2 linked regions of the Arthrobacter sp. ERGS1:01 genome follow. The protein of the gene in region 2 interacts with the protein of the main gene of each other region in a pairwise test. Links are inferred from orthologs where the notes say so. Each region holds a gene or a part of one and is shown on either strand. Other genes may lie near its edges.

Region 1 (5,442 bases), on a different replicon or contig from region 2:
CGACGCCCAGCTGGCCTGGACGGATTCCGCACTGGACCCCGACGTGCTGACCATCGGTTTCGCCCGCCGCGTCCCCACCTACAAGCGGCTCACCCTGATGCTGCGCGACCCGGCCCGGCTCAAAGCGCTGCTGCTGCACCCGGAGCACCCGATCCAGCTGGTCATCGCCGGTAAATCGCACCCGGCGGACGACGCCGGCAAGAAGATGATCCAGGACCTGGTGCAGTTCACCGACGATCCCGAGGTGCGCCACCGGATCGTATTCCTGCCCAACTACGACATCGCCATGGCCCGGACCCTGTTCCCCGGCTGTGACGTGTGGCTGAACAACCCGCTGCGCCCCTTGGAGGCCTGTGGCACCTCCGGCATGAAGGCCGCCATCAACGGCTCACTGAACCTGTCCGTCATGGACGGCTGGTGGGATGAGCTGTACGACGGCGAAAACGGCTGGGCGATCCCCACTGCCAACCAGGGCACCAGCGACGAGGAACGCGACGACATCGAGTCCGCCGCGTTGTACGAGCTGCTGGAAAACCAGGTGGCGCCGCGCTTCTACGGCGACGTCGCGGCCGAGTTTGCCGGGGCTGCCGGGCCGTCGCAGGCCAACGACGGCGGCCTGCCCTCACACTGGATCTCCATGATCAAGCACACCATCTCCCATCTGGGCCCGGCCGTCTCCGCCGAGCGGATGGTCAAGGAATACGTGCAGAGGCTGTACCAGCCGGCCGCCGAGGCCGGGCGCCTTGCCCGGGCCGGCGACTTTGCCGGCACCCGGGAGCTGGCGTCCTGGATCGGCAAGGTCCGCTCCGAATGGGACGGGGTGCGCATTGAACATGTGGAATCCCACGGCCTGGCCGACGAACCCCAAATTGGCCAGACGCTCCAGGTCCGCGCCACGGTGCACCTGGCCGGACTGAACGCCGAGGATGTCCGGGTTTGCGTCCGCTACGGTCGCGTGGGTGACACCGACGAGCTCTCCGACACCCGGACCATGGAACTGGATTCCGCCACGGGCCTCGGCGACGGCCGGTACCAGTTCGCCGCCGACCTCGTCATTGACCGTTCGGGCAGCTTTGGCTACGGCGTCCAGGTCCTGCCGACGCACTGCGCCCTGGCCAACCCGGCCGAGTTGGGGCTCATCGCCACGTCATAGGCGCCGCCGTTGAGGGGAGCGCCCCCTCGTTGAGAGCCCAGATAATCCCCGCCAACAATGTTGAGAGCCCAGATAATCCTAGGATTATCTGGGCTCTCAACGAGTGTGGGCCACCACAGTTGGGCCCCCGCGCGCGAGGGCCCCGTCTTTATCGCGCCCAGCGCGGTAAAGAAGGGAGGGCGCGGGGATTATCTGGGCCCTCAACGAGTGTGGGTCACCACAGTTGGGCCCCGCGCCCGAGGGCCCCGTCTTTATCGCGCCCAGCGCGGTAAAGACGGGAGGGCGCGGGGATTATCTGGGCCCTCAACGACTCCGGGTCACCTAGCGCGGGGTGATGTCGTTGCGGTAGATCTGAACCGTGTTGGCCTCGACGGCGACGGCCCCACCGGCCGGGACCAGCGGCGTCGTCCGGGACAGCTTAAAGGTGGGATCGCCGTCGTGGTCCATGCCCGCGGCGGCCGTGGTCATGCGCAGCATGTAGGGGCGCGCCTCGACAGTGGGGTCATCGACGTAGCGCGGGTTGGCCGGCAGCGTCACGTCCTCGTCGGTGATGCCGGTGTTGAAGACCGCCAGGCCGTCAACCTGCCCGTTGGGGGAACCCAGAAGCATGGTCAGCACTCGCTCATGCGGGCTTCGCCACCGTTCCGGGGTCATGGGCAAGCCGTCCGCACCGAACCAGTGAATGAACGATTCGCCGCCACGGGCCGGGTAGCTGCTGGGCTGTTCGGCCAGGAAGTCCTTGCGGATCTGCACCAGCCGGCGGGTGGCCGCGAGCATGGTTTTGGCGTCGTCGTCCATGGACCAGTCAAGCCACGCGATTTCATTGTCCTGGCAGTAGACGTTGTTGTTGCCGCCCTGGCTGCGACCCAGCTCGTCGCCGGCCGTAATGAGCGGCACACCCAGGGCCAGCAGCATGGTCGCCATCATGTTTCGGGCGGTCCTGGCGCGCTGGTTCAGGATCCCGAAGTTGTTGGAAATGCCTTCGACGCCGTGGTTCCAGCTGCGGTTGTCGCCGTGGCCGTCGCGGTTGCCTTCCTGGTTGTCCTCATTGTGCTTGACGTTGTACGCCGTGAGGTCCGCCAGGGTGAAGCCGTCGTGGGCCGTGATGAGGTTGACCGAGGCCATGGGGCTGCGCCCGGACTCGGCAAAGAGCCCGGCCGATCCGCCCAGGGCGTCGCCAAATTTGGCCAGGCTGCCGCGAGCCTCGCCGGCCATGTTGGCGGCCCGGTCCGTCAGCCAGACCTCGCGCACCTGGTCCCGGAAGGAATCGTTCCAGTCGGCCCAGCCCGTGGGGAAGCGCCCCGTCTGCCAGCCGCCAAAACCAATGTCCCAGGGCTCGGAAATGAGCTTGGTGGACGCCAGCACGCCGTCGGTGGCCGCGGCCAGCAGGAACGGGTGCTGGCTGGTGAACTCGTGCACGCCGTTGCGGCCAAGGCTCACGGCCAGGTCGAAACGGAAGCCGTCGATGTGGAATTCCTCCACCCAGTACCGCAGCGAATCCATGGCCATCTTGATGACGTGGGGGTTGCCGAAGTTCAGTGAATTGCCGCAGCCCGTGGTGTCCACATAGTGGCCGTCCTTCATGCGGTAATACTGTTCCTCGGCCAGGCCGCGCCAGCTCAGGGTGCGCCCGCCCGGGCCGCCCTCGGCGGTGTGGTTGTACACCACGTCCAGGATCACTTCGATCCCGGCCATGTGCAGCAGCTTGATCATGCCCTTGAGCTCGTCCTGGACAGCCTCCGGGCCGCGGGCCCGCGCAGCCTCGCTGGCGTAGTCCACCTGCGGGGCGAAGAATCCCAGCGAGTTGTAGCCCCAATAGTTGCGCATGCCGGTGCCGTGCAGGTGGGGTTCGTCGATGTGGAAGTGGATGGGCAGCAGTTCGACGGCGGTCACGCCCAGATCCTGCAGGTGCTTGATCATGACGGGGTGGGCCATGCCGGCGTAGGTGCCGCGGATTTCCTCGGGGATGTCCGGGTGCAGCATGGTTTGGCCGCGCACGTGGGCCTCGTAGAACACCGTGTTGCGCCACGGGGTGTTGGGCCGGGTCACGGTGCCCCAGTCAAAGCCCGACTGCATGCGCACGGAGGCGAACCGCACCGTGCCGTCGGCGGCGGTCTGTTCGTCGATGTAGCGCCCGTACGGGTCCAGCAGCAGCTGCACCGTTTCCGGGTCCAGTTCCGTGATGTCGGTGGCGCCGTCGCGGGCGCCAACGTAGAAACCGTAGCGGCTGCCCACCGGCATGTCCGCCACGAGTCCGTGATGGACGCCGTCGGTCACGTCCGGCAGCACCATGGCCTTCCAGTCCCCGCCGGGGCGCTGGTGGCACACCACCACCCGGGCGGAGGTGGGCGAGTAAACGGCCACGTTGACGGTGTCCGCGACGGTTTCCCCGGGGCGGACGCTGACACCCAGCGGGAAACGGCGCGACAATGCCGTCCCGAGGGTGCCCACGGTTTCTACTGCTGTCACCGGCATATTACGCCTGGGTTGCGCGCTGTTTTGAGATCTCGTACAGGCTGATGCCGACGGCCATGGAGGCGTTCAGGGACTCCATGTCCGAGTTGATCGGGATGGAGACGATCTGGTCGCAGTTCTCCCGCACCAGGCGGGAGAGGCCCTTGCCTTCGGAGCCGACCACGAGACAGATCGGGTCCGTGGCCACGCTGATGTCGGGCAGCGAAACGTCGCCGTCGCCGTCGAGCCCCAGCACAAAGTAGCCCATCTTCTGGAACGCGCCGATGGCACGGTTCAGGTTGGGGGCCTTGGCCACGGGGACGCGCACGGCGGCACCGGCGCTGGTCTTCCAGGCCGCGGCCGTCACGCCGGCGCTGCGGCGTTCGGGAATGACCACGATCTGGCCGGAGAAGGCCGAAACGCTGCGGATGATGGCGCCAAGGTTGCGGGTGTCGGTGATTCCGTCCAGGGCGACGATCAGCGGGGCGTTGGCGATGTGCCCCTTCTTCCACTTGGCCATGACCTCGGAGGCCATGTCCACGGCGTCCTCGTACTCGTACGGCGGGATCTGCAGGACCAGGCCCTGGTGGATGGCGTCCTCGGTCAGGCGGTCCAGCTCGGGCTTCTGTGCCTCGAGCAGCGGGATGCCGCGTTCGGCGGCCAGCTTGATGGATTCGCGGACGCGCTCGTCCATGTCAACGCGGACGGCCACGTAGAGGACCTTCGCGGGGATGCCGGCGCGCAGTGCCTCGACCACGGAGTTGCGGCCCGTGACGAGCTCTTCGGTGGCACGGCCCTTGGGACCGCTGGGGCGGCGGGTGGCGCCGCGGGGTGCGTCGCCGTGCTTGGCTGCGGAGCGTTCGGCCAGCTCCTTGTTCTTGAACGCCTTGTGGTAGGTGCGTTCCGACGCCTTCGGCGTGGGGCCCTTGCCTTCGAGCGCCTTCCGACCATGACCACCGGTACCGACGCTGGGGCCCTTCTTGAGCTTGCGTACTGCGCCGGGGCGTGAACTATTGGTGGCCATGGTAAAACCCTTAAGATTGGTGCGGCGCCCGCGTTTCAGCGGCTCCGAAGTCGTCAAACATACCTGCTCGTGAACGCATTTTAGGCACACGAGATAACGGGAAAGTGCAAACCCATAGCTATCAGTTTACGGCCTGCATGCAAATTTGTGGATATCGGGGGACAAACGTGCGCAGTCTCACGTGGGGCCGTTGGGTGCCACGGTGATACCGCGTTCCCGAAATCACCGCCAAAAGTGATACCGCGTCCGCTAAAAGGGGACCAAAGGTGATACCGCGTCGGGGCTAGCGCTTGATGGACCAGGTGGAGCCGTTGGCGGAGTCGGCAATTTCGATGCCGGCCGCCGCGAGGACGTCGCGGATGGCGTCCGATTCCGGCCAATTCTTCTCCGCCCGGGCCTTCGCGCGGGCGGCCAGCTGGGCCTTGACGAGGACGTCGAGCGCGTTGACCATGGACTCCGAACCGGCCGACTCGAACCACTGTGCATCCAGCGGATTGATGCCCAGGGCGTCCGTCATGGACACGGCCGCCAGGAACGCGGCCTCGGCGCCGTCGCGGTCCTTGGCGGCCAGCGCGGTGTTGCCCGCGCGGACGGTTTCGTGCAGCACGGCCAGGGCCGCGGGGATGTTCAGGTCGTCGTCCATGGCGTCGCGGAACGCCGCCGGCAGCGAAAGGTTCCTCATGTATCCGAACGCGCCGTCCGGATACACATAGGCCAGGGCGGCGCGCACGAACGTTTCGATGCGTTCGACGGCGGCCGCGGCCTCCGTGAGCGAGCCGGGCCGGTAGTCCAGCACCGAGCGGTAGTGGGC
Region 2 (8,152 bases):
GCATCATCGAAAACTACGCGCCGCTGAAGGCCGACCTCACGGCGCAGGGCTACACCTTTGTCTCCGACACCGACACCGAAGTGGCCGCCGTCCTGCTGGGCCACATCTACCGTTCCCTGGCCGCCGTCGACGGCGCCGCCACCGACGGCAGCCTGCTGACTGGGGCCATGCAGCTGGCCTCCCAGCAGCTCGAGGGCGCCTTCACGCTCCTGGCCGCACACGCCGAGCAGCCCGGCGTCGTCGTGGCCGCCCGCCGCAACTCGCCCCTCGTGGTGGGGCTGGGCGACGGCGAGAACTTCCTGGGCTCGGACGTCTCCGGCTTCATCGACTACACCCGCCGCGCCGTGGAGCTGGGCCAAAACCAGGTGGTCACCATTACCGCCAACTCCGTGGACATCACCGATTTCTACGGTGAACCCGCCGAGGGCAAGGAATACCTGGTCGACTGGGACGCCGCCGCCGCGGAGAAGGACGGCTACCCGTCCTTCATGGAAAAGGAAATCAACGACCAGCCCGAGGCCGTGGCGCAGACGCTGCTGGGCCGCTCGGACATCGACGGCAACCTCACCCTGGACGAGCTTCGCGTCGACCCGTCGGTGCTCAAGACCATCAACAAGATCATCGTGCTCGCGTGCGGCACGTCCGCCTACGCCGGCCAGGTTGCCAAGTACGCCATTGAGCACTGGTGCCGCATCCCCACCGAGGTCGAGCTTTCCCACGAGTTCCGCTACCGGGACCCGATCGTCGACGACAAGACGCTGATCGTCTCCATCTCCCAGTCCGGTGAAACCATGGACACGCTCATGGCCGTCCGCTACGCCCGCGAACAGGGCGCCAAGACCGTCTCCATCTGCAACACCAACGGCTCCACGATTCCGCGCGAGTCCGACGCCGTGCTGTACACGCACGCCGGACCGGAAATCGCCGTGGCCTCCACCAAGGCGTTCCTGGCGCAGATCACCGCCGCCTACCTGCTGGGCCTGTATTTGGCACAGTTGCGCGGGAACCTGTTCCAGGGCCAGATCAAGGACATCCTGGCCGACCTGGCCAAGACGCCGGCCAAGATTGCGCAGATCCTGGCCAACGCTGACCAGATCAAGGAACTGGCGCGCAGCATGTCGGACACCCGCACCGTGCTGTTCCTGGGCCGCCACGTGGGCTACCCCGTGGCCATGGAGGGCGCCCTGAAGCTCAAGGAGCTCGCCTACATCCACGCCGAGGGCTTTGCCGCCGGCGAGCTCAAGCACGGGCCGATCGCCCTGATCGAGGAAGGCCAGCCCGTCATCGTGGTGGTGCCGTCCCCGCGCGGACGCGATTCCCTGCACTCCAAGGTTGTCTCCAACATCCAGGAAGTCCGGGCTCGCGGCGCCAAGACGATCGTCATTGCCGAGGAAGGCGATGAGTCCGTGCGCGAGCACGCCGAGCACGTCTTCTACATTCCCGAGACCACCACGTTGCTGGCACCGCTGCTCACCACCGTGCCGCTGCAGATCTTCGCCTGCGAACTCGCAACGGCCAAGGGCTACGACGTCGACCAGCCGCGCAACCTGGCCAAGTCCGTCACCGTCGAGTAGCAGGAACGGCCCGGCCGACACATCGGACGGCGCTTGCGGTTAAAGCCGGCGGTCTACCGCCGGCTTTAACCGCAAGCGCCGTCCTTTTTCGTTGTGGACGGTTCGTGCGCTTGGGCGGGTCGGGCGGGGCCACAATTGCGGGTCCCGCGGTGAGCTTGCGAGCCGTGGGAGCAACGGGGGAATAAGGTGGGGTCATGATTATTGGCATTGGTGTGGACGTTGTTGACATTGAACGCTTTGGCCGCCAGCTGGAGCGCACCCCGGGGCTGCGCGACAGGCTGTTCGTGCCGGCCGAACGCGGCCTGAACACCCAATCCCTCGCCGCCCGCTTTGCCGCCAAGGAATCGGTCGCCAAGGCCCTCGGCGCCCCGGCCGGGATGAACTGGCAGGACTGCTGGATCGGCCTGGACGAGCACGGCCCCACCATCAATGTCACGGGCACCGTGGCAGCGGTCGCGAAGGCCAAGGGCATCAAGCACTGGCACCTGTCCATGAGCCACGACGGCGGCATTTCCACGGCCATGGTGATCGCCGAGAGCTGACGGTGCTCCACGCCTACACGGCGGCCGCCGTCCGGGCCGCCGAACAGCCGCTCCTGGACGCCGGTCACGGCCCTGCGCTCATGCAGCGGGCTGCCCACGGGCTGGCCATGGGCATCCTGGGTGTCCTCCGGGGGCGGGGCCGCCCCGTCTATGGCGCGCGCGTGGTGGTCCTTGCCGGTTCGGGCAACAACGGCGGCGACGCCCTGTATGCCGGGGCCTACCTGGCTCGGCGCGGTGCCCGCACGACGGCGCTGCTCACCAGCGACCGCACCCATCCCGATGCGCTGCTCGCGTTTGAGAACGCCGGCGGCCGGATCGAACGGCTCCTGGCCGACGCCGCCCCCGATGCGGCGGGGCACGCCGCGGCGTTCCTTGCCGAAGCCAGGGCCGCCGACGTCGTGGTGGACGGACTGCTGGGCACCGGCGGGCGTGGCGGGCTGCGGGAGCCTTCCGCCAGCATTGTGGCGCAACTGTGCCAGATAGCGGCGGGCGGGCACGGCCCCGCCGTCGTGGCGTGCGACCTTCCCAGCGGCATCGATCCCGACTCGGGCGAGGTCCACCCTCCCGTGCTGGCCGCTGACGTCACGGTGACCTTTGGCGCCGTGAAGACCGGACTCGTGTGCGCCCCGGCCGAGCAGCTGTGCGGCGAGGTGGTGCTCGTGGACATTGGCGTGGAAGCCTTCCTGCCCGAGCCCGACGTCGTCCGGCTTGAAAGTGCCGATCTCGCGACCCTGCTGCCGAGCCCATCCGTGGACGACCAGAAATACACGCGGGGCGTGGCCGGGATCGTGGCCGGTTCGGCGCAGTATCCGGGCGCAGCGCTGCTGGCCGTGGCGGCGGCGTCGGCCTGTGGACCGGGCATGGTCAGATATCTGGGGGAACCGGCCGTGCAGGCGGCCATCCACCTCCGCAACCCTGAAGCCGTGTGCTCCGCCGACGCACCCTCCGACGTCCGGGTCCAGGCGTGGCTGGCCGGGCCCGGGATCGACGGCGACGACGGCCAGGCGCGCAGGGCGCGGGAGGCCATGGCATCGGGCCTCCCCACCGTCGTGGACGCCGGCGCACTGGCGTTGCTGGCGGTTGGCAGCAGTGGAAGCAATGCCCACCTGGTGCTCACCCCGCACGCCGGTGAGCTGTCCACCCTGTTGGCCCGCCACGGGGTCACCACGCCCCGCGCAGCGATCGAGGCCGCGCCGCTGGCCGCAGCCCGGGCTGCCGCGCGGCTCACCGGCGCCGTGGTGCTGCTCAAGGGGCCCACCACCGTGGTCGCGGCGCCGGACGGGAGCACCTTCACCCAGGCGGACGGCACGCCGCGCCTGGCCACCGCCGGCAGCGGCGACACCCTGGCGGGAATCCTGGGGGCCCTGCTGGCCATGAACGCCGGCCGCGACGATCCGGACGAATTGGCCGTGGTGGCCGCACTCGCGGCGGCACTTCATGGCAGACTGGCGCACGAGGACCCACACGCACCCCTGAACGCGGGAATGCTGGCGGCGCGCATCCCGGCCGCCTGGGCCGCACTCACGCGCTGACCCAAGGAGTTTTTGTGGAATTGTGGCCCGGAAGATCACACCCGCTCGGTGCCCACGCCGACGGGAACGGCACCAACTTCGCGTTGTTCAGCGACGGCGCCCAGGCCGTGCAGCTGTGCCTCTTCGACGCGGACGGTACCGAAACCCGGGTCGAGCTGACCGAGGTGGACGGTTTTGTGTGGCACGGCTACCTTCCCGGCGTGAAACCCGGCCAGCACTACGGCTACCGGGTGGACGGACCCTGGAACCCGGCCAAGGGCCTACGCTTCAACGCGAACAAGCTGCTGCTCGATCCCTACGCGAAGGCCGTCGCCGGATCAGTCAGCTGGGGCCAGCCCGTGTACGGGTACACCTTTGGCGAGCCGCTGACCCGCAACGACGACGACTCCGCCGCGCACACGTACCGTTCCGTGGTGGTGGACGCCGCCTACGACTGGGAGGGCGACGCCGCCCCGGACGTCCCGTACCACCACAGCGTCATCTACGAGGCCCACGTGAAGGGGCTTACCGCGCTCCACCCCGACGTTCCCGAGCACCAGCGCGGCAGCTACGCCGGATTGGCCCACCCCTCGGTCACGGCCCACCTGAAGAACCTGGGCGTGACCGCCGTCGAACTCATGCCTGTGCACCAGTTCGTCCAGGATGACGCGCTCACCGCCAAGGGGCTGCGCAACTATTGGGGCTACAACACGATCGGCTTTTTCGCCCCGCACAACGAGTACGCGTCCACGTCCGACCCCGGCCAACAGGTGCGCGAATTCAAGGACATGGTCAAGGAGCTGCACCGCAACGGCCTGGAGGTGATCCTGGACGTGGTCTACAACCACACCGCCGAGGGCAACCACCTGGGCCCCACCCTGTCCTTCCGCGGCATCGACAACGACGCCTACTACCGGCTCATGGACGGCGATCCGGAACACTACCTGGACTACACGGGCACCGGGAACTCGTTCAACGTCCGGCAGCCGCACTCGCTGCAGCTGATCATGGACTCGCTGCGCTACTGGGTCACCGAGATGCACGTGGACGGCTTCCGCTTTGACCTGGCCGCCACGCTGGCCCGCGAATTCTATGACGTGGACAAGTTGTCGTCGTTCTTTGAAATGGTGCAGCAGGACCCCGTGGTGTCCCGCGTGAAGCTCATCGCCGAACCATGGGACCTGGGGCCCGGCGGCTACCAGGTGGGCAACTTCCCGGCCCTGTGGAGTGAATGGAACGGCAAGTTCCGGGACACCGTGCGGGACTTTTGGCGCGGCGAGCCGGCCACACTGGGCGAGTTCGCGTCCCGGCTGACCGGCTCATCCGACCTTTACGAGCATTCCGGGCGGCGCCCCGTGGCATCCATCAACTTCATCACCGCGCACGACGGCTTCACGCTGGCGGACCTGGTCAGCTACGAGTCCAAGCACAATGAGGCCAACGGCGAAGACAACCGGGACGGCGAATCCAACAACCGCTCCTGCAACTTTGGTGCGGAGGGCCCCACCGACGACCCCGCCATCCTGACGCTGCGGGCCCGGGCGCAACGGAACTTCCTGGCCACCTTGCTGCTCGCCCAGGGCGTGCCGATGATCCTGCACGGGGATGAGCTGGGGCGCAGCCAGAACGGCAACAACAACGCCTACGCCCAGGACTCCGCGTTGAGCTGGGTGAACTGGGAATCCGCCGACGCCGGCCTGACCGACTTCGTTGCCCGGCTGGGCCGGTTGCGGGCAGCGCACCCGGTGTTCCGGCGTCGTCGCTTCTTTGACGGCCGGCCCGTGGAGCGCGGGGACGACGGCGCACTGCCGGACATCGTGTGGCTGCGCCCGGATGCCGCAGCCATGACGGCCGCCGACTGGGACAGCGGATTTGGCCGCAGCATTGGCGCGTTCCTCAACGGCGGCGGCATCCCGGACTGCGACGACCGCGGCAAGGTGGTGGTGGACGACTGCTTCCTGATGCTGTTCAACGCCGGTGACGACGCCGTGGACTTCACCCTGCCCGCGGAGGACTACGCCAACCACTGGGTGGTGGAAATCCACACGGACGGGATCAGCGCCGACGCGTTCACGGCGGGTGCACGGGTCTCCGTGGCGGCGCGATCCATGCTGGTCCTGCGGGCGCCGGAGCGCAGCTGACGTCACCGTGGCCGGAATTGCCCCCGTTCGGTGGCAAGATGAGAGGTATGACTTTTCACGCCGCGGAAAACCGCTATGAAACCATGCCGTACCGCCGGGTTGGGCGCAGTGGGCTGAAACTGCCCGCCGTCTCCCTGGGCCTGTGGCACAACTTCGGCGACGACATGCCGTTCGAGACCCAGCGCGCCATCCTGCGCCGCGCCTTTGACCTGGGCGTCACCCACTTCGACCTGGCCAACAACTACGGCCCGCCCGCCGGCAGCGCCGAGACCAACTTTGGCCGCCACCTGAAGGACGACTTCGCCGCGTACCGCGACGAGCTGATCATCTCCACGAAGGCCGGCTACGACATGTGGCCGGGCCCCTACGGTGAGTGGGGCTCCCGCAAATACCTGCTGGCCAGCCTGGACCAGTCGCTGAACCGGATGGGCCTGGACTACGTGGACATCTTCTACAGCCACCGTCCCGACCCGGAAACCCCCATGGAGGAAACCATGGGCGCCCTGGACACCGCCGTGCGATCCGGCCGTGCCCTGTACGCCGGCATCTCCTCCTACACGCCCGCCCAGACGCTGGAAGCGGCCCGGATCCTGAAGGAAATGGGCACGCCGCTGCTCATCCACCAGCCGTCCTACTCCATGCTGAACCGCTGGACCGAAAACGGCGAGCCGAACCTGTACGAGGCGCTCGACGCCGTCGGAGCCGGTTCCATCGCGTTCTCGCCGCTGGCGCAGGGCATGCTCACGGACAGGTACCTCAACGGCGTGCCGGCCGATTCCCGCGCCGCCAAGGAACACTTCCTGCACGAACACGACCTCACCGAGGACAAGATGGCGCGCGTGCGGTCGCTGAACGACATCGCCGCCAGCCGCGGCCAGTCGCTGGCCCAGATGGCCATCGCCTGGATCCTCCGCGACCAGGTCAAGGGCAGCCCCGTAACGTCGGCGCTCGTCGGCGCCTCCAGCGTCCGCCAGCTCGAAAACAATGTGGCCGCCATCAACAACCTGGCCTTCACCGAGGCCGAGCTGACCGCCATTGACCAGTTCGCCGTCGAATCCGACATCAACCGGTGGGCGCAAAAGTAACAAGCACAGCACCAAGGACATTGCCCACCACGCCCCGAGCGTGGGCGATAAATGTAATGTGAGTGACAATCCTTGCCTGGGGGAACAAAATCGGGGCAGGGGTAGTTGTCTAGAATGGTTAAGGGCGCCGTTGGGGCGTCAGGTCCGGTCGAATAGCCGTGCGCCGCGTCTTTATGCAAAATGTGAAGGCGTGCGTCGACCCATCACCGAGAAAAAGTGAGAGCCGGACCCTTGCGTAAGTTTTAGAAGGAGTTCCGTGTCCAATCATCCTATTCGGGTTGCCATTGTCGGTGTGGGAAACTGTGCCTCGTCACTGGTGCAGGGTGTCCAGTACTACCGAAACGCCGACCCGACCGTTAAGGTGCCGGGCCTGATGCATGTCGAGTTTGGCCAGTACCACGTCAACGACGTGCAGTTCGTGGCCGCGTTCGACGTCGACAGCAAGAAGGTGGGCCTGGATCTCTCCGACGCCATTGGCGCCAGCGAGAACAACACCATCAAGCTCGCCGATGTGCCGAACCTTGACGTTCCGGTGCTCCGCGGACACACCCTTGACGGCCTGGGCAAGTACTACCGCGAGACCATCGTGGAATCCGATGAAGAGCCGGCGGACATTGTTGCCACGCTGAAGGCCGCCAAGGTCGACGTCATGGTCTGCTATCTTCCGGTGGGCTCCGACGCCGCCGCCAAGTTCTACGCGCAGTGCGCCATCGACGCCGGCGTTGCCTTCGTCAACGCCCTGCCCGTGTTCATTGCCGGCACCAAGGAATGGGCCGACAAGTTCACCGCTGCCGGTGTTCCGATCGTGGGCGACGACATCAAGAGCCAGATTGGCGCCACCATCACGCACCGCGTCATGGCGAAGTTGTTCGAAGACCGCGGCGTGGTCCTGGACCGCACCTACCAGCTCAACGTTGGCGGCAACATGGACTTCAAGAACATGCTGGAGCGCGAGCGCCTCGAGTCCAAGAAGATCTCCAAGACCCAGGCCGTCACCTCCAACACCTCGGCCGTGCTCAGCGAGGACGACGTCCACATCGGTCCGTCCGACTACGTCGCCTGGCTCGACGACCGCAAGTGGGCCTTCGTCCGCCTCGAAGGCCGCAACTTCGGCGACGCCCCCGTGTCCCTGGAATACAAGCTCGAGGTATGGGACTCGCCCAACTCGGCCGGTGTCATCATCGACGCCATCCGTGCAGCGAAGATCGCCCTGGACCGCGGCATCGGCGGACCCATCCTCTCCGCCTCCAGCTACTTCATGAAGTCCCCGCCGGAGCAGTACGCGGACGACATTGCGCA

What was found. The genes of interacting proteins can lie anywhere in the genome.
Region 1: the proteins of AL755_RS18570 (region 2) and rlmB interact in binary tests that used the Escherichia coli proteins (3 or more experiments, as listed by UniProt). The link is inferred for Arthrobacter sp. ERGS1:01 from one-to-one orthologs.

Annotation. Positions count from the first base shown.
Region 1 is NZ_CP012477.1:587,995-593,436, reverse strand. The notes cover bases 2,631-5,442. They hold rlmB (23S rRNA (guanosine(2251)-2'-O)-methyltransferase RlmB), read right to left. Parts: upstream 4,632-5,442; coding sequence 3,630-4,631; downstream 2,631-3,629. Other genes in these bases: cysS (cysteine--tRNA ligase), read right to left, coding at 4,915-5,442; glgX (glycogen debranching protein GlgX), read right to left, coding at 2,631-3,628. Outside these bases: glgP (alpha-glucan family phosphorylase), read left to right, coding at 1-1,153; more of glgX, read right to left, coding at 1,475-2,630. UniProt on the Escherichia coli protein: Specifically methylates the ribose of guanosine 2251 in 23S rRNA.
Region 2 is NZ_CP012479.1:3,230,399-3,238,550, reverse strand. Bases 1,492-4,383 are described here. They hold AL755_RS18570 (NAD(P)H-hydrate epimerase), read left to right. Parts: upstream 1,492-2,118; coding sequence 2,119-3,648; downstream 3,649-4,383. Other genes in these bases: glgX (glycogen debranching protein GlgX), read left to right, coding at 3,663-4,383; AL755_RS18575 (holo-ACP synthase), read left to right, coding at 1,769-2,116; glmS (glutamine--fructose-6-phosphate transaminase (isomerizing)), read left to right, coding at 1,492-1,574. In the rest of the region: more of glmS, read left to right, coding at 1-1,491; more of glgX, read left to right, coding at 4,384-5,768; mgrA (L-glyceraldehyde 3-phosphate reductase), read left to right, coding at 5,816-6,853; AL755_RS18555 (inositol-3-phosphate synthase), read left to right, coding at 7,110-8,152. UniProt on the Escherichia coli protein: Bifunctional enzyme that catalyzes the epimerization of the S- and R-forms of NAD(P)HX and the dehydration of the S-form of NAD(P)HX at the expense of ADP, which is converted to AMP.